One region of the Desulfosporosinus youngiae DSM 17734 genome, then DNA from elsewhere that is predicted to be linked to it. Evidence: riboswitches for the same ligand, from Rfam matches in the RefSeq annotation. Region 1 holds a riboswitch; each other region holds the start of a gene.
What was found. A riboswitch is a leader RNA that binds a small molecule or an ion and turns the genes downstream of it on or off. The one in region 1 is predicted to bind S-adenosylmethionine.
Positions count from the first base shown of each region.

Region 2: linked by a shared signal. The riboswitch ahead of DESYODRAFT_RS02175 (homocysteine synthase) and the one ahead of DESYODRAFT_RS01645 (homocysteine biosynthesis protein) in region 1 are both predicted to bind S-adenosylmethionine.
Region 3: linked by a shared signal. The riboswitch ahead of DESYODRAFT_RS03160 (methionine ABC transporter ATP-binding protein) and the one ahead of DESYODRAFT_RS01645 (homocysteine biosynthesis protein) in region 1 are both predicted to bind S-adenosylmethionine.

Region 1 covers NZ_CM001441.1:317,827-324,243, reverse strand. The annotation lists gene DESYODRAFT_RS01655 (UPF0280 family protein) at 166-912, opposite strand; gene DESYODRAFT_RS01650 (NIL domain-containing protein) at 913-1,314, opposite strand; gene DESYODRAFT_RS01645 (homocysteine biosynthesis protein) at 1,320-2,516, opposite strand; SAM riboswitch class I at 2,705-2,835, opposite strand; gene DESYODRAFT_RS29450 (hypothetical protein) at 3,279-3,407, shown strand; gene DESYODRAFT_RS01640 (N-acetylmuramoyl-L-alanine amidase) at 3,713-5,029, opposite strand; gene DESYODRAFT_RS01635 (SGNH/GDSL hydrolase family protein) at 5,279-6,004, opposite strand; gene DESYODRAFT_RS01630 (hypothetical protein) at 6,375-6,417, shown strand, end outside.
Region 2 covers NZ_CM001441.1:444,622-451,038, reverse strand. The annotation lists gene DESYODRAFT_RS02190 (HAD family hydrolase) at 427-897, shown strand; gene DESYODRAFT_RS02185 (YueI family protein) at 1,085-1,477, shown strand; gene DESYODRAFT_RS02180 (LysR family transcriptional regulator) at 1,577-2,500, opposite strand; SAM riboswitch class I at 2,787-2,893, shown strand; gene DESYODRAFT_RS02175 (homocysteine synthase) at 3,025-4,317, shown strand; gene metA (homoserine O-acetyltransferase MetA) at 4,388-5,311, shown strand; gene DESYODRAFT_RS02165 (formate--tetrahydrofolate ligase) at 5,398-6,417, opposite strand, start outside.
Region 3 covers NZ_CM001441.1:661,461-667,877, reverse strand. The annotation lists gene pylSc (pyrrolysine--tRNA(Pyl) ligase large subunit) at 1-151, opposite strand, end outside; gene DESYODRAFT_RS03180 (type I restriction-modification system subunit M N-terminal domain-containing protein) at 344-826, opposite strand; gene DESYODRAFT_RS03175 (6-phosphofructokinase) at 855-1,934, opposite strand; gene hisZ (ATP phosphoribosyltransferase regulatory subunit) at 2,036-3,199, opposite strand; gene DESYODRAFT_RS03165 (YerC/YecD family TrpR-related protein) at 3,200-3,532, opposite strand; SAM riboswitch class I at 3,730-3,828, shown strand; gene DESYODRAFT_RS03160 (methionine ABC transporter ATP-binding protein) at 3,924-4,949, shown strand; gene DESYODRAFT_RS03155 (methionine ABC transporter permease) at 4,939-5,625, shown strand; gene DESYODRAFT_RS03150 (MetQ/NlpA family ABC transporter substrate-binding protein) at 5,718-6,417, shown strand, end outside.

The sequences.
Region 1 (6,417 bases):
CCTCCCGACGGGGAGGTTTCTTTTTTTACTTTTATAAAGGAAAAGGAAGAGACTAAATCTTGATATATCTCTTCCTTTTAAAGCCTATTATTTTATAGGTTAAGCATTATCTTCAAACTTCATATCGTTTTTAAATATTGGTAGACTGCCACATTAATATACTCATTAAGCATTAATCGGCAGTAGTTTCACACTTCCCCAAACCGCTAGTCGGTCGTCCTTGATAACCAGAATCCCTGTGACTCCGTTAATCTGAGAAGCAAATTCAATGGCTCCTTCTAAATCTTCCACTGTCTGAACAAGGTTCCCAGTTGCTGTGGCTACTGCATCCGCTAAGGGGACCGAGGAGGAGAGTATAACTACAGCGTCCGCTTTTCCAAAACTCAAAGAATGACCCACTTTGCCAGAAGAAGTACAAATTCCAAGGGGAGTCTGATTCGGTCTGACCTCAATTGCCACACGATTTGATAGTGGTGATTCTCCTGCAAAAATCCCAACCTTGCGAATCCGAGTTGTACGCACAAAGATATCCCCACCGTTTTCCACGATTACATCTCGCGAACGCTTGGCGACAGATTTTCCAACCCACTCTGCTACCGCCCCAGCAACCGCTGCCATTGGCCCAACTCCAGCCAGACGCCCAGCTTCCGCCATAGTCTGGACAATTCCAGGAGCATCTGGTAACACGGGGTAGGGGGTTAAAGCGGTTAAAAAAGCCTGATCCTTTTGAATATAGTCTTCCAGGGGTTTACGACAGGCCTGAATCGTCTCGGCTACCCACTCAACCAATTCAGGGGAGAATCGTTCTTTCCGAACCCCAATATCCAGATCTGTTTCCTTCACAACAAGCTGAAAATGAACTAAATCCTCTTGGCGATGATTCTGCCGATAACTCCGTTCTATATAATCCAATTACAGACGAACCTCCATAGCCCACATTGGGCAGACCTTCACACAAAGCTGGCAAAATACACACTGGTCTCCATCAAAACCTACTTCCATAGATGGGCGTTTCATATATAAAGCACCGGTTGGGCAAGCCCCTGTGCACGCTCCACACATGACACATTTATCTTCATTGCGAACGATTTCTTGATTAAGGGCCTGAACTGATACTCCTAGATCTCGCAAATAGTTTAGCCCATTTTCACTTTGATCTCCGGTAACCTCTAAGATCATTGTACCTTCTTTTTGAGGGTTGACGTCCGCTTTCACGATATTAACCACTAGATCGTAATCTTTAACCAAGCGATAAACTATAGGCTTAACCGAGATGTCTGTCCCAAAACGCAAAACAATTCTTTTCGGCGACACTTTAATCAATCCTCCTTTATACTGTGAGCGATAAAACCATCAGCAGGTGAAGGAAGAGTTTTAACCGGTTCTGTCAACTGAAACTCTCCTTTTTGAATCCACCCTTTTAAGGTAGCGGCAACCTCCCGGGCCCGCGGCAAACTCGACAATGGAGCCGTGGGCACTTCCTTACCATTGACGGCAATCTTCCCGCTCCTGAGATCTGCATAACTGACATATCCCAGATTCCCCGGTGTAAACGAAGGATATGCTTCGCCATAGTCGACGATAGGGGCAAACAGCTCTTCATCCTTCTTAGCAGCATAGCGAGCGATTTCCTCATTTAGAATGGGGATAGGTATGCCAATTCCAACACTGAGCGTTGCACCATATCCCAGATAGCTGGTACCAACAAGCCAGCGAGGGCTCATTTGTTTTAAGTCCCCTGTGAGGGCAAGTGTCCCCCCTGCACTGCCGAGTTCTTTGCCCTCTACATCAATCATAGATGGGAAATGCTGGGTTCCGTTCCAGGCAACATAGCCAATCCCACCGCCAAGGAATATTTTGGTTCCCACTCCGATTGTTTTAAAGTGCGGATCTTTTAAAAGCGGGCTCAGCTGCCCTGCCGTGGAAAAATTGGCATTTCCTAAATGAGGTTTAATCATTCCCATATACGTATATATCGTGCGATTGGTCAGATTTACGGCACAATTGTAATTTTGATAGGCATTGCGAGGATTAAAGAGAATTGCCTCATTGATCTCATCTAACGTAATGGTCGTTTCAAGGCTTCGACGGGGATAACAGTCTGTACCATAGCCTAACGCTTTGAGTTTAACCGGTTTGCGTGCGACGAGGTCAGAAATGACATGCCCGCCCCCATATCTGAATTCACCCGGATAATTGCTGTTTAACGGATCATCTTCATGCATCTCAGTCGCACCGATATAGGCATCAACTGCTGCTATTCCTGTATAAGCAGCGACCCCGTTCAGCCAAACTTTCTGCATTTTCATCCGCGGCTTTGTATGACCAAAACTCAAAAAGGCACCTGAAGAACACATTGGCGCGAACGTGCCTGTCGTAACCACATCAACCTCTTGGGCTGCTTTGGAGAGACCTTTTTCCTCCACAATAGCAATAAGCTCTTCGGCTGTCACAACAACTGCTTTACCAGCTTTGATCTTAGAATTAATTTCCGCATACGTCTTTTCTACACTCATGACTCCACCTCCAGATTTGTTACACCTTCTGCACCTAAATTCCGCCAAGAATTAACCTGTCTCATATCCAAGGTCCAATATGAACTTTGATTAGCTTCAACTAGACTTCAGAGGTAAAATAAAAAAATAATAAATAGAAAAGACCCCTTCTATGATAGAAGAGGCCAAAATCTCATTATTCGACACTCCTCTTATCTGCCAGGAAAATCTCTCCTGCAAGAATTAGCACCATGCTTCGTCCACACCATGGACATGTCGTAGTTTAAAAGCTGGTTGCCGGGCTTCATAGGGCTAGTCCCTCCACCACTCCGGATAAGAGCCTATTAATTCAATTTATTATGCTGAGTCTAACATCTAGCTTATGTTATGTCAATATGGTTTTTTAGATGTTTTTAGAAGTTAATGGTATAGTCTAATTTAATAGATGTAAAAAATTTCATATATAAAACATAATATAATCGACATATTCCTCCATATAATAGTGGTAAGTTTTTTTCATTTTCTTCATGTAGTTAGTCCTCTTCTTTGATCTCCTTAAACTCTAAGGAGATCCTTTTTTATGTCTTTGATAACGCACTTTGTCCTACTTTAACCTTACTCTAACGTGTCATAACTCCTTTGTCCGGGGGTACCCGCATACTGGCAGCCTGGAATGACTGGAATCTTAAAGGATTTTAAATTTGCGGGTAAAGGTCTAATTTAAACATAATTAAGCAACTATTGGGTATTCTAAACGTATTCCAATGTAAAGGGAGGATTACTATGAATCAGCCCAAGCAAGCTAAAAAACCATTTCCTAAGCGCGAAGACCTACCCTTTAACCACCAAGCCGATCAGGACGGGCGCACGGATTATGGCCGGGATGGACAAATAACGTACAATCCTAGCTAATTACAGGGGAGGTATCTAGATGTCAAATAAAGCAACAGATAAAGCTCAAACTGGAAAACCAGATCGAGGTAAAAATTCTCCATTTAAGAAAAAAACTCCTCAAAGCCGGGCATAAGCCCGGCTCTTCACATGAAAAGACTATTGCTCCCCCAAAGACGTCTTAACATGAACATACAAATAAAGATAAGGCATTCTCATGAAAAATGCCTTACCCACAGGAACAACTTGGCAGAAAAAATCATGCTCTCAACTGAAATCAACGGTCAACTTAGCTCTATGACATCCGTAACAGAATCAGCGAGATGTTATTTGCCTTTATAGTAATCGGATATAAGTTCATAGACCTTCCTCAAAATGGACATTTCACTATCGTTATCGGATACCACTTCTTTGTCCATCAGATTATAAATTCTGACTACATCCTCGCCATACCCTTTCCCCGGAACTGCCCAATGTCCATTTAAATCTTCCCAGTTCGGACAACTTCCTCTCTTAATCAAATCAAAACGGGGGTCTACCTTTGGAACTCCTGCCGGCAAAGGATCCGCTGTTGCATAGGCAAATAAGTGCTCTAAGTGAGCCAACACTCCTTCCTCCTTTGTAGAAAATGTCGCGCCTTGAGCTCCGCCTCCTGTAGCCCCAATTCCAGCAAAATTGTTTTGCTCAGCTTTGACGGCCCCATTGAATTTGAGGAAACCGGTTTCCTTTATCATTTGGGCCACCGCATACCCCCATCTAATGTCTAACATTTCCCCATTCTTCTTGTATAGGGGGATAATATCTGGTGCATTAGGATTATACTTCAATAGATACTGCTTACACTGCTCAATAGTGACCGTTTCTTTACCCATTATAGGAGTTTTTAAGACTATTTGGTTTGTCAAATACTCGAAAATATTCACACCGTCTGACGTCCGCTGTACAATCCCCTTTGATGCCTGGCCGCTATCAATGGCTTTTTTCACCTCAGTGATCGCATGGTCCCGAGAACTTAAAGCCATGATCTGCTTACCATCTAATATGACTCGATACATACTATTAGGGTTGGGCAGTGAAGATGTTGATTCTTTGTATTGAATGCCAAAATAATCACAGATCCCTTTAGCGTGAGCTACAGCAAGTGCTTGACGAAAATTAGGTTCCCTTAACTTTTCTGCATCTGCTGTCTTATCGATAAACCCATTCTCAGTCAAAATTGCAGGCATGCTTGTTTCCCTAAGCACCATAATATTCTGGGTTTTTATTCCGCGATTTGTCCATCCTCCAGTTTGAACGAGAAACGGCAATACCTTTTTAGCAGCGATTTCGGCCTTTCCTCCGAGTCCTATGATCAGCACCTCTACCCCTGTACCCCCACCGGCATTTATATGGACAGAAACAAACAGGTCTGCTTTCGCTGATTCTGCTCTCTCGACTCGAGCCCGTAATTCTCCATTTAGGTCATTTTCAAGATGCCCAACAGCGTGATCTCCTTCACGAGTCAGTATTACACTTATCCCATTGAACTCAAGCAATGGCTTGAGCCTGAAGCAAATATCCAGGGTTAGGTCCTTCTCTTTTAATCCATTCCCAACAGCCCCCGGATCATAACCACCATGCCCTGGATCAACACATACTTTCACGTCAAACCCTCCCTTTTCATTCTATTCAAGGAGCTTGGAATGCGTTCAGTCTTAAACACCTTTCAATTTTGAGAATAAATTCTTGCCTGGAGTTGCAAATCTCAAGTACCGCTATCCGCCAAAAAATAGATTGTTACCTCTTAGTCCGCCATCAATTGTTCTGTGATATATATGTTTTACCATTTAGAATAAACAAAGCTTTTTTAAAAATATACATAAGCTCAAATCCGATTCACTTTCCTGCAGATTCTAATGTATGGAAAAAAACTGCTGAATAGGTATAACAGTCTTACGCCTCTTGACTTCGTTTATCACCTTTACTATTTGATTATATATGTAATCTGACATAAGCTTATATCCTTTGTCATTGGGATGAAGCCCATCCAGCAAATATTCAACCAAGTCAACTTGATTTTGTGGAAATGTACTCCACACGTCTAACAAGTTTGATCCGGTATTCGCAGACACATCGATAATAGCTGTTCTGATGCCTAAAAATAACGATTCGTCTGAAGAAATCATAGGCGGTTCTACGATACAAAATATATCCGCGTTAGGTGCTCTGCTTTTAATATCATTGATTAATTGAGCATATTTTTTTCCGAACTGATCTGGTGTGTCGAAATTTCTATCGATTCTTCCTGAGCAAATAAATACAGCATCCGTAGTACTAACTATCTCTGTTGCTCTCTGTAAGGAATAATCAATAAGATGTCCTGCTGAAGCTTTGTTATCCCACACTATATTATTAGCATACTTGTTGAATAAAGATGTTTTAAGTTCCGAATTCCATCCCGTTGTTAAGGGATCTGAAGCACCTTGACTAACGGCAATTGAGTCCCCGAGGATTACAGCGTTAACTGTTCCGTTTCTTAGTTTAGTGATACCCGTTAGATTCTGGTCCTTGGCAAATGTTGCCACGACCATAGCTGATCCCAGTAATACTATCAATAAAACTATAATAATCTTCTTCATTGTTCCTACTCTCTTTCTGATAGGGATACTTTTACTACTTTGTTTTTAAGCTTCCCACATAACAATATTCGAATTCTTATTACCTAATTATGGGCTAATTGTTTTTTAATATAGTATAATCTATTCTCTTGATCATCTTTATTTTTTTAAAATGAATTTGGTCAGTACAGAGATAGACATAGTGATAACTATTGTTAGCTAATCGCTAATAATGGAAATAATCAAATAGGGCATATTAAGCTTTGATTTTATACGAAGATTTCAACATCCTCTTTAAATATGCTTTAGTAACAGGTTTTTTTCCTTTTGTGTCGAATTTAGTAAGTCGTTTGATAAACTAATTCTTTGTATTTTAAGGAGATGATAGTTAATGAGTTATCTAATTGAAGGTGCCGTGGTTAAGGAGCAGGGTA
Region 2 (6,417 bases), 130 kb from region 1:
AAACCAAGGGAAAATTATGAATGGCTATCATTTCGTCAGGGGACGGTGAATTGATCGGATTCAACAACCACCGATTTATATGATCCGCGCCCTGTATTAAAGCCCGCCGGACGGGAAATGCCCCGCCCGCCGATGGCCGTTGATTTTTTGCGGCCCGGCCCCAACCACGGCAGTTCAAATTCGGAATCGATTCCGAATTTGAACAGAAACCAGACGGCGGCCTCCCCTCCTGAGATAATGCTTAAACTATTCTTATCCTTTTCTCCGGGCAGGCAGAGACAGCAAACTACAATTCCCGGCCACGGACCAGGAATTATACCCGCTAAAATCTCTGTTTCGCAATAAATGATGGACGGCTACACATACACAGCCAACAGTGATATGATTTCTCATATACAAATCACATAATTTAAGGAGGAACTCGCAGTGATTCAAGCCGCTATTCCAGGCCGCGGAATTATGAACCTTGAAGTGCTGGTCCTAGATTACAACGGAACCTTAGCCTTAGACGGGCAACTGCTTGAACCTGTTAAGGATCATATCAAGCGTTTATCTCCTTTTCTGGAAATCCATATTCTTACTGCCGATACTTACGGCAGCGTGGTAAAGCAATGTGAAGGCTTACCCGTTAAGGTACATGTATTAGAAAGCACAGACCATGTTAAGGAAAAAACAGATTATATTTTACAGTTCGGAACTCAAGACGTTGCAGCTATAGGAAACGGAGCAAATGATCAATTAATGCTTCAGCATGCGCGCTTAGGCATTGCAGTCATCGGCTCCGAGGGTGCCTCCACCCAAGCTCTTCTATCCGCTGATCTAGTTGTTCATAAGATAGAAGATGCCTTCGGTTTACTCCTGGAGACCAAACGTCTCCAGGCCACCTTAAGACTCTGAAGGTCAGATGAATACATAAAGAGCCGCGCCAGATACTAGATAGCGCGGCTCTTTATGTCTCTCGTTCTAGCCTGAAATAGATCGCCATTGCCTATGATAACCAATGACTTAGTCTACGCAATACATATCCTTAAAATAACGGTAAATTATATAAATAGTCATTAGTAAACCCAAAGGGAGGTCTTTTATGAAATCCGATCATAAAACGGATACTTTAGCCAATATGGATCCATCTATGCAAAGAGTAGCTGTTGGCATCCACGGTATACCTGAATTAAAGCGCGACGAAAAAATCAACTATCTTGGAGAATTCCGCGAACGCATAATCCGGCGTTTAACCAAAAAACAAGTTGCTGAGAAATCCATCTATCCCGAAATAGAAAAAGCCTTAAGTCATAGGGAAAGCTCAAGAATGCTTATAAATGGCAGCTTAAGCCCTCAGTTTACCGATAAGTACCTTAAACTCGCCCGAAAAATGAAAAAATCCTACACGGTAATTCATGATCCTGAGCTCACAGGGGAGACGGGATTAGTGGTAATAAGTAATGATGCTGTTGATATACAAGATATTGATGTTTAAATAATTCTAGTGGGGATCATGGATAAACTGTTATTCCTCTTCCCCACAAACAGTCTCCCTTTCACAAGACAAGTTACAACGGTTGGTTAACTCCAGCTACTAAATTGCGATTCCCTTTTTGCTCAGCTTTCTCCATGTAGCAGACTCCAAGGTTAAGAGTTGTTCCGTAAAAACTTCCCTGGCCTCGGACGTTTCCTGGTTTTTCGGTCCTATTAAGTAAAAAGAACGCGTAAGGGGATTTCCCTTAATTCTGATCGTCTTAAATTCTTTCGCATTGAGCTCCTTTCGTACAATCCAACGTGAGACAAGGGCAATTCCTAACCCAGCCGTAACAGCCTGCTTAATGGCTTGGCCACTTCCAAAGATATAAGACTTTCTGACATGAATACCCCATTCTTTGAAAAGCTTGTCACTAAACGCACGAGTTCCGGAACCGCTTTCTCTGAGAATCCATACTTGGTCTTGAAGGTGCTCAGACGTAACAATCGGAAGTCTTGCTAAAGGATGTTGATTTGGTACTAATAAAATAATTTCATCCTCCATTAAAGGGCGGACAAGGATGTCCGAATGATCAACTTCTCCTTCCACAAGGGCAATGTCTAAGTGATTAGCCTGTACCCCTCGAATTATCTCTCTCGTATTAGCAATCGAGGTTTCAATTTCCACTTTCGGATATTGAGCAGCAAATTCGGCCACTACAAAGGGCAAAATGTATTCTCCAATTGTATAGCTGGCCCCCACTCTCAAATTTCCTGTGACCACATTTGAGATTCTCTTAATTTCCTGTTTAGCCTTATCTTGCAATTGCAAAATTTGCTTAGCGTATTCATAATATATCTCACCCGATTGGGTGAGCTCCAAATGGTTTGACGAGTTATCAATCAACTTTGTGCCAAGTTCTTCTTCTAAGCCTTGGATTTGTAAACTGACATCAGGATGGGATAGGTAAAGTTCCTCTGCAGCATCAGAAGAATTCTTATTTTCAACAATGGTAACAAAGATTTTTAAAGGATCATTTATAATCACAGATTACACCTCATTTAGGATCTCTTAACAAACATAGTTTGTATAATGATACTGCTTTTCCTGGGATTCTACAACGTCCTATTCCTTACAATCTTCCCCATTTTTCCAGACAATATCCTTATCAGCATCATTGTAGGGTTTTCCTGGGGTATATTCAGCTCATTTACTCTAAATTTCGCCCCCTGTCACACCCAGAATTTAGCAGGAATTTCACGTTGACATCGATAGAAATTTGTTTTATAGTAAGCTATATTCCAAGTAAAACAATAGAATATCAAATTTTCTCTTATCAAGAGCGGCGGAGGGACTGGCCCTATGATGCCCGGCAACCGATAGCGTAAGCTATGAGGTGCTAATTCCAGCAGAACCCCAGGTTCTGAGAGATGAGAGTAGCGCGTTAAATAACATGACGACTGCTTCTCTTGAAGCAGTCGTTTTTATTTAAACCTTTTTCATCCTTGATCCGGCTCATCGGTTTTCCCAAGCAGTATCTCAACTAAAAAAAACTAGGAGGATTTATCATGACTAACACACGACAACCAGGTATCGAAACTATTTCCCTGCATGGAGGGCAAAGCCCGGATCTCGCCACAAATTCACGCGCCGTTCCCATCTACCAGACATCCTCCTTCGTCTTCAACGACACAGATCATGCTGCCAATTTATTCGGCTTAAAAGAACCAGGCAATATCTACACCCGGATCATGAATCCTACCCAAGACGTTTTTGAGCAGCGTATCGCCCTGCTCGAAGGGGGGATCGGAGCACTTGCCACTGCCTCCGGCCAAGCCGCCATAACCTATGCTCTTTTAAACATCGCCCAAGCCGGGGATGAAATTGTGGCTTCCAGCTCTCTTTACGGCGGCACTTTCACATTATTCGCCTATACATTCGCTAAGCTTGGCATCAAAGTCCACTTCGTTGATGTTGATAAACCGGAAGAATTCCGTTCTAAAATCACGGAAAATACCAAAGCTTTATACACAGAAACCATCGGAAATCCACTCATCAATGTTGCCGACCTGGAGGAAATTGCCCGTATTGCTCACGAAAACGGTCTTCCGCTTATTGTTGACAATACTTTCGCTTCCCCCTATTTATGCCGGCCTATTGAGTTCGGAGCGGACATCGTAGTGCATTCTGCTACTAAATTCATTGGCGGACACGGTACTTCCATTGGAGGAGTAATTGTTGACTCAGGAAAATTCGACTGGAACAACGGCAAGTTCCCCGGACTCAGTCAGCCGGACCCCAGCTACCATGGTATTGTCTTTACAGAAGCCTGTGGTAATGCTGCCTATATCACCAAAGCCAGAGTCTCTCTTCTCCGCGACACCGGGGCTTGCCTTTCCCCGTTTAACTCGTTCTTGCTCTTGCAAGGATTGGAAACCCTCCCCTTACGCATGGAACGCCATGTTGAAAACGCCAAAAAGGTGGCAGAGTTTCTCGATCAGCATGACTTAGTCACTTGGGTTAACTACCCGGGTCTTGAAAAAAACCCGTATCATGCACTGGCTCAGAAATACCTGCCTAAAGGGCCTGGCGCAATCTTCACCTTTGGCCTTAAAGGCGGTCTGAATGAGGGAAAACGATTTATTAACAGCCTTAAGCTATTTTCTCATTTAGCCAACGTCGGGGATGCCAAATCCTTGGTTATTCATCCAGCAAGCACCACCCATCAACAGCTTGATGAAGAAGCCCAACGCGGCGCAGGAGTCTCCCCGGATATGATCCGCGTATCCATCGGAATCGAAACCATTGACGACCTGCTCTATGATTTAGACCAAGCTTTAGCGGCAAGCCAGCAAGCATAATCTCAAGCTCAAACGAGACTTAATTCATCTGTCCTGCATCGAGCCTCACACCTGGAAAGGAGTTTTGCCAGTGCCCATTAAAATACCTGAAAATCTGCCCGCTCTGGATATACTGCATCAAGAAAACATTTTTGTGATGGGGGAAGAACGCGCCTTTCACCAGGACATTCGTCCTTTAAAAATCGTTATTCTCAATCTCATGCCCGTCAAAGAAACCACGGAAACACAGCTTTTAAGACTGCTCGGCAATTCCCCCTTGCAAGTTGATATTGTGCTTTTGCGCATAGACACACATACATCTAAAAATACAACCCAAGAACACCTAGATTCCTTTTATAAAAGGTTCAGTGATATCGAAAACCAAAAGTTTGACGGTATGATTATAACCGGAGCACCGGTTGAACACTTGGAATTTGAGGAAGTCACCTATTGGGAAGAGTTTAAAAGCATCTTAGCTTGGACAAAAACCCACGTAACCTCCACACTTCACATTTGCTGGGGAGCACAAGCAGGTCTTTATCATCATTATGGGATTCCTAAATACCCTCTCCCTGAGAAAATGTTTGGTATCTTCAAACACAATGTTAATAAGAGCGGTTTAAATGGGATGCAGCTTCTCAGAGGGTTTGACGATGAATTTTATGTTCCCCATTCCCGCCACACGGAAATTAAGCACTCCGACCTTGAAAAACACCCTGAATTAGAGATTTTATCAGAGTCGGACGAAGCCGGCATTTACATTGTCGTATCCAAGGATGGACGACAAGTCTTTGTAACAGGACATTCTGAATACGATACATTAACCTTGAAAGAAGAATATGACCGGGACATCTCTAAAGGGCTTTCCATTGCTCTTCCCAAAAGCTATTTCCCAAATGATGATCCAACCCGAAGACCCATTCACAACTGGCGCTCCCATACTAATCTTCTTTTTCAAAACTGGCTGAATTACTACGTCTATCAAGAAACTCCCTATGACCTGGGTGCCCGCTGAATAACAAGTTTATCAAGCTTTAAAAACAAAGTTGTCCGGACATCGGACAACTTTGTTTCTTTTTATGCACCTTTTCGCAGTTCTGCTTAGAACAATCCCGTGATTCTTCCTTCTGCATCAATATCCATTCTCGTTGCTGCAGGCCGTTTCGGCAGTCCCGGCATGGTCATAATTGCACCGGTAATTGCAACCAGGAATCCCGCTCCGGCCGAAAGACGAACTTCCCGGACGGTGATCGTGAAATCCGTCGGCCGCCCTAATCGAGCGGCATCGTCTGTGAGAGAGTATTGTGTTTTGGCCATGCAGATTGGCAAATTGCCATACCCCAACTCGACATATTTCTTTATGGAAGCTTGAGCCGTTTTATCAAAGTTAACTCCGTCCGCCCCATAAATTTCTTTAGCTATTCTGCCGATTTTCTCCTCAATGGACAGCTCTAATTCATAAAGAACCCTGAAGTTGGATACTTTGCGTTCCAGTGTGGAAAGTACGGTTTCAGCAAGCTCCACGCCGCCTTCTCCGCCCCGCGTAAATACTTCGGAAAGCGCTACCTCCGCGCCTAATTGCTGACACCTGTCCCGCACCAGGTTCAACTCCGCTTCTGTATCCGTTGGGAACCGGTTAATCGCGACAACTGCCGGAACCCCAAATTTGGCCATGTTTTCGATATGTTTCTCCAGGTTGACCACACCCCGTGCCAAAGCCTCTAAGTCTTCATTTCCCAATTGATCTTTGGCTACCCCGCCGTTCATTTTTAAGGCCCGAACCGTTGCCACAATCACCACAGCCTCCGGTTTCAAGCCACCGAAGCGGCACTTCAGATCAAAGAATTTTTCTGCTCCAAGGTCGGCGCCAAAGCCGGCTTCTGTAACTAAATAATCCGCTAGCTTGAGGCCCAGTTTCGTTGCCATAATGCTGTTGCAGCCATGGGCAATATTCGCAAATGGGCCGCCATGAATAAATACCGGCGTATTTTCCAAGGTTTGAACCAGATTTGGTTTAATGGCGTCTTTCATTAGAAGTGCCATTGCCCCTTCAGCTTCTAAATCATGGGCGGTTACAGGCTTTCCTTCATAAGTATAAGCTACCACAATCCTGCCAAAACG
Region 3 (6,417 bases), 340 kb from region 1:
GTGATTTCCCATGCTTAACTAAGCTATGTTCGACATCTTGGAATGCGCGGTCGCGGCTTGATGTTTCAGTAAAGTTCATATCCAGTTGTTCAGAAGATGCGTTAAGTTCTTTTAAGCGTTGCAATTGAACCGTCGACCATGAAATACTCAAGAGATGAACCTCCTGTCAAAACACTTAGACATAAAAATGGCGAGGAGTACGGGAGTTTCACCCGTCTGCACGAATTTAGAGTCCGTGTGATCTATTCGATCTACCCCCCATGTCGTTTTTAGATTACCACTAATTCCAATTTTGTGCAAGCTTGTGTTATGAAACCAGCTTGATCAGCAGTTCTCCATAGTTTTAGAAGCCTAAGTGATCATCCGTCAACACCAATTCTTCAAAACGCTTGATTAATTCTGCCAGATCTGCATTAGTAATGTACATTTCGCCTGTTTCTGAGGTCTTATTAAAATCAATAGTTTTTAAGACTCCCAGGCAACCCCGATTCTTATCGTCAATCTCTGCAAAAGCCTTCGTTAAGTAAGCCCTTAAATCTTGATTTTCCTGTTTTATTATGTCCCACCGTGCCATCTTCGGTACAAACAAACGATAAGATTCTCTTTTTTCCAAATCCTCTTCTATTTCATTTTGAGATAAGCCCTTGGCCATAAGTTTATTGCGCCGAACCTCTCGTTCCATATTAAATCGGTCGTTCAAACGTTTTAAAAAAACGATGGCTATCACATACTCCTTAAATCCCACAGCCTCCCGGTCTCCACGTAAAGCGTCGCAAGTCTCATCAAGGAAACTCTCAAACTCCGCTGCAGATAATTTGCCCTCCATCGTTCAAGCCTCCCTATCCTTTTTAGAACTAATCGCCAAACTCCATGCCAAGAGTGCGCGCCGCTAACAACAACGGATCATTCAAGGGCACAAGTTTAATTTGATCAACCGCTTCACGAAGAGGGACCCGTACAATCTCTCTGCCCTGAAGAGCGACCATGATTCCGAATTCCTCCTCAAGTGCAGCGTCAACTGCCGACGTTCCGTAACGTGTAGAAAGTACACGATCATAGGCATTGGGGGAACCACCCCGTTGAAGATGTCCGAGCACCGTCACCCGAGTTTCCATCCCATGATGTTCTTCAAGATCACGACCTATTTTGGCGCCAATCCCCCCCAGTTTAATCGGGTCAACTCGCCCCTCCATCATGCGCTCGACAACCATTTCCCCGCCCAGTGGTTTCGCTCCCTCTGCCGCGACAATAATGCTGAATTTCTTTCCTTGTCTGGCCCGTTGTTGAATGCACAGCGCAACCCGGTTTAGATTATAAGGAATTTCGGGAATCAGGATAACATCCGCTCCTCCTGCTACCCCGGCATACAAAGCAATCCAGCCCGCATAGCGCCCCATGACTTCAAGAATCATAACCCGGTGATGGGATTCCGCGGTGGTATGTAAACGGTCTAAGGCTTCTTGGGCCGTAGCTACCGCCGTTTGGAAACCAAAGGTTTGATCCGTAGCCATTAAATCATTGTCAATCGTCTTGGGAATTCCGATCACTTTAAGCCCTTTATTGGCAAACTCAAGGGCGATCTTCAGACTTCCGTCTCCCCCAATTGCCAGCAAGGCATCCACACCCTGCTCTTGTAAATTCCGGATGACATCATCTGAGCGATCCACCGGTTGAGTTACCCCATTTAGTTTTGTTTGATAAGCAAAAGGGTTATCTCGATTCGTTGTTCCTAAAATCGTGCCGCCACGTGGTAAAATACCCGAAACCTCCCGCAGAGAAAGGGGCACAAAATCCCCTTCTACCGCTCCACGAAAACCATCTCTGATTCCAAGCACTTCGAGTCCATATCCATGTGCACTCTTAGCAATTGCCCGAATCACCGCATTGAGCCCCGGACAATCTCCCCCGCCTGTAAGTACCGCAAGTTTACGCAATTTTTACACCCCTTATCCAGATGTATCTCCAATATGTCATTATATAATATTCCAGCCTAAAAAAGTGCTGAACTCATCCAATTATTTCAAATTATTTGTCTTCACAAACTTTCTCCATCAACACATAAAACCTGAGCAATATTCTTTTGCCGCGCTATTTTCCCTGCCTCATCATTGCCTAAAACTCCGAGAGACATCTCTACCCGTTTCCCCAAGGCCCTCAAAGCCTGGCTCCGGCGAATGACCTGCTTCGCATCGGATCCATAAACTAAGACATCTGCTCCCTCGACATTTGGCAGCGGAAATTGTTCCAAGAGATTGCCTAAATGTATCGCAAACCCGGTTGCCGGCTGAGGGATACCAAAGTCGGCATATAAGGCATCATAACGTCCGCCCTCAACGACCGGAAAACCTATTCCCGGAACATACCCTTCAAAAATCACCCCAGTATAATATGAAAAACCCCGAAGTATTCCCAGATCTAAGGACACATTCTCCTGAACACCAAAATCATTTAAATACTGATAAATTCTCCTTAGACTTTCGACTGCTGCCCGAATTGCGGGTCTCTCACTCCAACCGAGGACTTCATCCAGAATTTCCTCTCCCCCGTGAAAATGGGGTAACCGAAGCAGTAGCTCCTGAACCCGTCCCGGTAATCCACTTTGTCTGACACAGCTTTCCACGCCCACCATGTCCTTACGAGCTAATACTTCTTCTAATTTGGCCTGTATCCCCTCATCCACTCCGGCTTCCAGCATGAGTCCCGAAAAAATCCCCATATGTCCCAGATTAAATTGATAATTTTCCAGGCCCAAACCTGCGATAGCTTCTACAGCAAGGGCAATCACTTCAGCGTCTGCCAGTTCCTGGTCAGAACCCACCAGTTCTACACCCAATTGTCGGAACTCTCTGTGCCTGACATTGGTATTTCGATAGACATCTGCACCATAACATAAGCGCAGGGGAAATTCTCCCCCCCTCATACGTGTACCGACAAGACGGGCGATCGGTATCGTCAGTTCGGGGCGTAAGGTTAATATATGCCCTTCACGGTCAAAAAACTTGTACAGCAAATCGTCCTGGTCAACATCCGGCTGAACACAAGCCGAATATTCCAAGGTTGGAGTCAATACTTTCTGATAAGACCACTGCCGGAAAAGGGCCAGAACTTTTTCCTCTAACTCCTCTTGAACAGCGATTTCCTCAGGTAATAGATCCCGCATGCCCTTTGGTATACGCAACCCTAAATTCGTTCTCAACATTTATGCTTCTCCTTCATGACCGTCATTTTTCTGTGCGTTCTGCTCCTTTAAACGCCGTAAGATAAGCTGATAACCATCTGCTCCGAAATTCAAGCAGCGCTTCACACGACTGATCGTTGCAGTACTTACTCCGGTTCTTTCCGTAATTGCGGTATAGGTCTCGTTCCTTTGCAGCATCTTAGCGACTTCCAAACGCTGAGCCAAAGCCTTGATTTCAGCAACTGTCGCGATATCTTCAAAGAACCGATAACACTCTTCTTTGCTCTTAAGCAATAAAACGGCTTCTACTAGGGCATCATTTAAGGGATTTTGTAAACGCTCATCGCTTGACATGGCTTTCCCCTCCCAAATAATTGAACAAGGTCACTGTCTCCCTTTAATCTATTAAAGTGTTGTGTTATTGTCAAGCTTTTTTAGTTCAAGTATAAATTAAACCCGTATAAATTTTATCTCTTGCCAACCCTATCTTCCCTATGCTAAACTATGGATAGCTTTAGTAATTCTTAGACACAGTAAAACCTCATAGTAGACTCTTATTCAGAGTAGGTGGAGGGACTGGCCCGATGAAGCCCGGCAACCGGCATTTTTGCACGGTGCTAACTCCTGCAGAGAAATCTGGGAGATAAGAGGAAAACCGAATGGTACTCCGCGGGTTTTCTTCGCGGAGTTTTGTTGTGTATAAAACCGCTGGGCATAAATTAATTATGCAAAGGAGCAATAACCTTTGATTCAGATTAAACAATTAGTAAAGCAATATTCTTCTCGTCAAGGGAACGTCATTGCCCTTGATAATGTATCCTTGAACATTTCGCAGGGGTCCATCTACGGGATTATTGGATTGAGCGGTGCAGGAAAAAGCACATTAGTGCGCTGCTTAAACCTTCTCGAGAAACCAACGAGTGGTCACATCATTGTCGCCGGCCAAGACCTGACACAGCTTTCCGGCAAGGAACTGCGTCATGCGCGTCAGAATATTGGCATGATCTTTCAACATTTTTATCTTCTTCTATCACGGACCGTAGAGGAAAACATTGCCTTCCCCCTGGAAATCGCCGGAGTGTCTAAGAAGGAAATCTCGGTACGGGTCAAAGAATTACTCCATTTAGTTGGTCTCGAAGATAAAGCGTCTGTTTATCCTGCGCAATTAAGCGGCGGCCAAAAACAACGGGTTGGAATTGCCCGGGCACTCGCCACCAAGCCACAAGTCCTCTTATGTGACGAAGCCACCTCAGCCTTAGATCCGCAGACCACCCTTTCTATTCTCAATCTTTTGCGGGATATCAACCAGAAACTTGGTTTAACGATTGTGATGATTACCCATGAAATGAAAGTAGTCAAAGAAATCTGCACGGATGTTGCGGTTATTCATGCCGCACACATTGTTGAAAACGGTCCTGTCGAATCTGTTTTTATTAAACCTCAGTCAGATATCGCCCGCCAGTTTATCTCAACTGTTTTTCCGAACGAACTTCCAGCCGACCTTTTACAGGAGCTTGCAACTCACAAAGATTCGGAAATTGTTCGCATACAATTTCTCGGTTCACGGGCCTCAGATCCAATCATCACTGACTTACTGCGTTCTTGCGATGTCCGGGCCAATATTCTCTATGGAAGCATCGACCACTTGAGGTCCACATTATTTGGTACACTTACCATCGAACTTCTCGGAAACCCCGAACAAATCAAAACAGCCCATCGCTACTTGGAATCTCGCAAATTAAATGTGGAGGTGATTCATCGTGGGCTTTGATTCATCCCTGCTTTTTCAGGCGACTTTTTGGATTGATTCATTCCGGCTTGTCATACCGGCAACCGGCGAAACCCTCTATATGGTACTCGCTTCCACGGTACTGGCTTACCTGCTGGGACTTCCTTTAGGCATTATTTTGGTCATTACTTCTCCCGGGCACATCATGCCCAATCCATGGGTCGAGCGGACTTTAGGCACCGTCATCAACATCTTGCGTTCCGCTCCGTTCATCATCCTATTGGTAGCCTTAATCCCATTCACTAAATCCATTATTGGCTCATCGATCGGTACAACTGCAGCTATTGTTCCTCTCGTCATCTCAGCTGCTCCCTTTGTGGCCAGAGTCGTGGAAAGTTCTCTCAAAGAAGTTCCTTACGGCGTCATTGAAGCGGCTTTATCAATGGGAGCTTCCCCCCAACAAATCATCCAAAAAGTTCTTCTTCCTGAAGCAAAAGCTTCACTGATTCTAGGCGTTGCCATCACGACAATCAGTGTCATCGGCTACACCGCTATGGCCGGTGCTGTTGGCGGGGGTGGGTTAGGAGACTTGGCCATCCAATATGGTTACAACCGTTTCCGAACCGATATTATGATCATCACCGTCGTCATTCTTGTCGTGATTGTTCAGATCATACAATCTCTGGGAACCACACTGGCACGCAAGCTTACTCATTAAATCCTCAGTTATGAACCCGTCCCACGCTTTACCTGCATCCTAGAAAAGGCAACCCTGTCCAAAAGAAATGAAACAAATAGGAGGAAGAAATTATGTCAAGAATCAAGAATCATCGCTGTTTTGCCCTTTTGCTCACTGTTTTCGTCTCTCTTTCCCTCGTGCTTTCCGGCTGTGGCTCCGACAAGTCCTCTGGCACCGTACTTAAAGTTGGGGCAACCCCAATCCCTCATGCTGAAATCCTGGAACACATTAAACCTGCTCTTCTCAAAGAAGGCGTTGACCTTCAAATCGTGAATTACACTGATTACGTCCGCCCAAACTTGGACTTGGATACAGGTGATATCGACGCTAACTTCTTCCAACATACTCCTTACCTGGACTCCTTTAACCAAGATCACTCCCTGAAGAATGTTTCCATTGCTAATGTCCACATCGAACCAATGGGGGTTTACTCTAAAAAAATCACGAAACTGGAAGACCTCAAAAATGGAGATACCATAGTCATTCCCAATGATCCTTCTAACAGCGGCCGCGCCCTTGCCCTCCTGGCCAAAGCCGGCGTCATTCAATTAAACGATGGAGTAGGCATCAAAGGAACCGTTAATGATATTAAGACTAACCTCAAGCAACTTAAAATTACTCCCCTCGACGCTCCTCAGCTTCCAAGAGTGCTTGAAGATCCTAAAGTTAATGCCGCAGTAATCAATACAAATTTCGCCATTGAAGGCGGACTTAACCCAATCAATGATTCCATTATTATGGAAGACAAAGACTCTCCTTATGCTAATATTC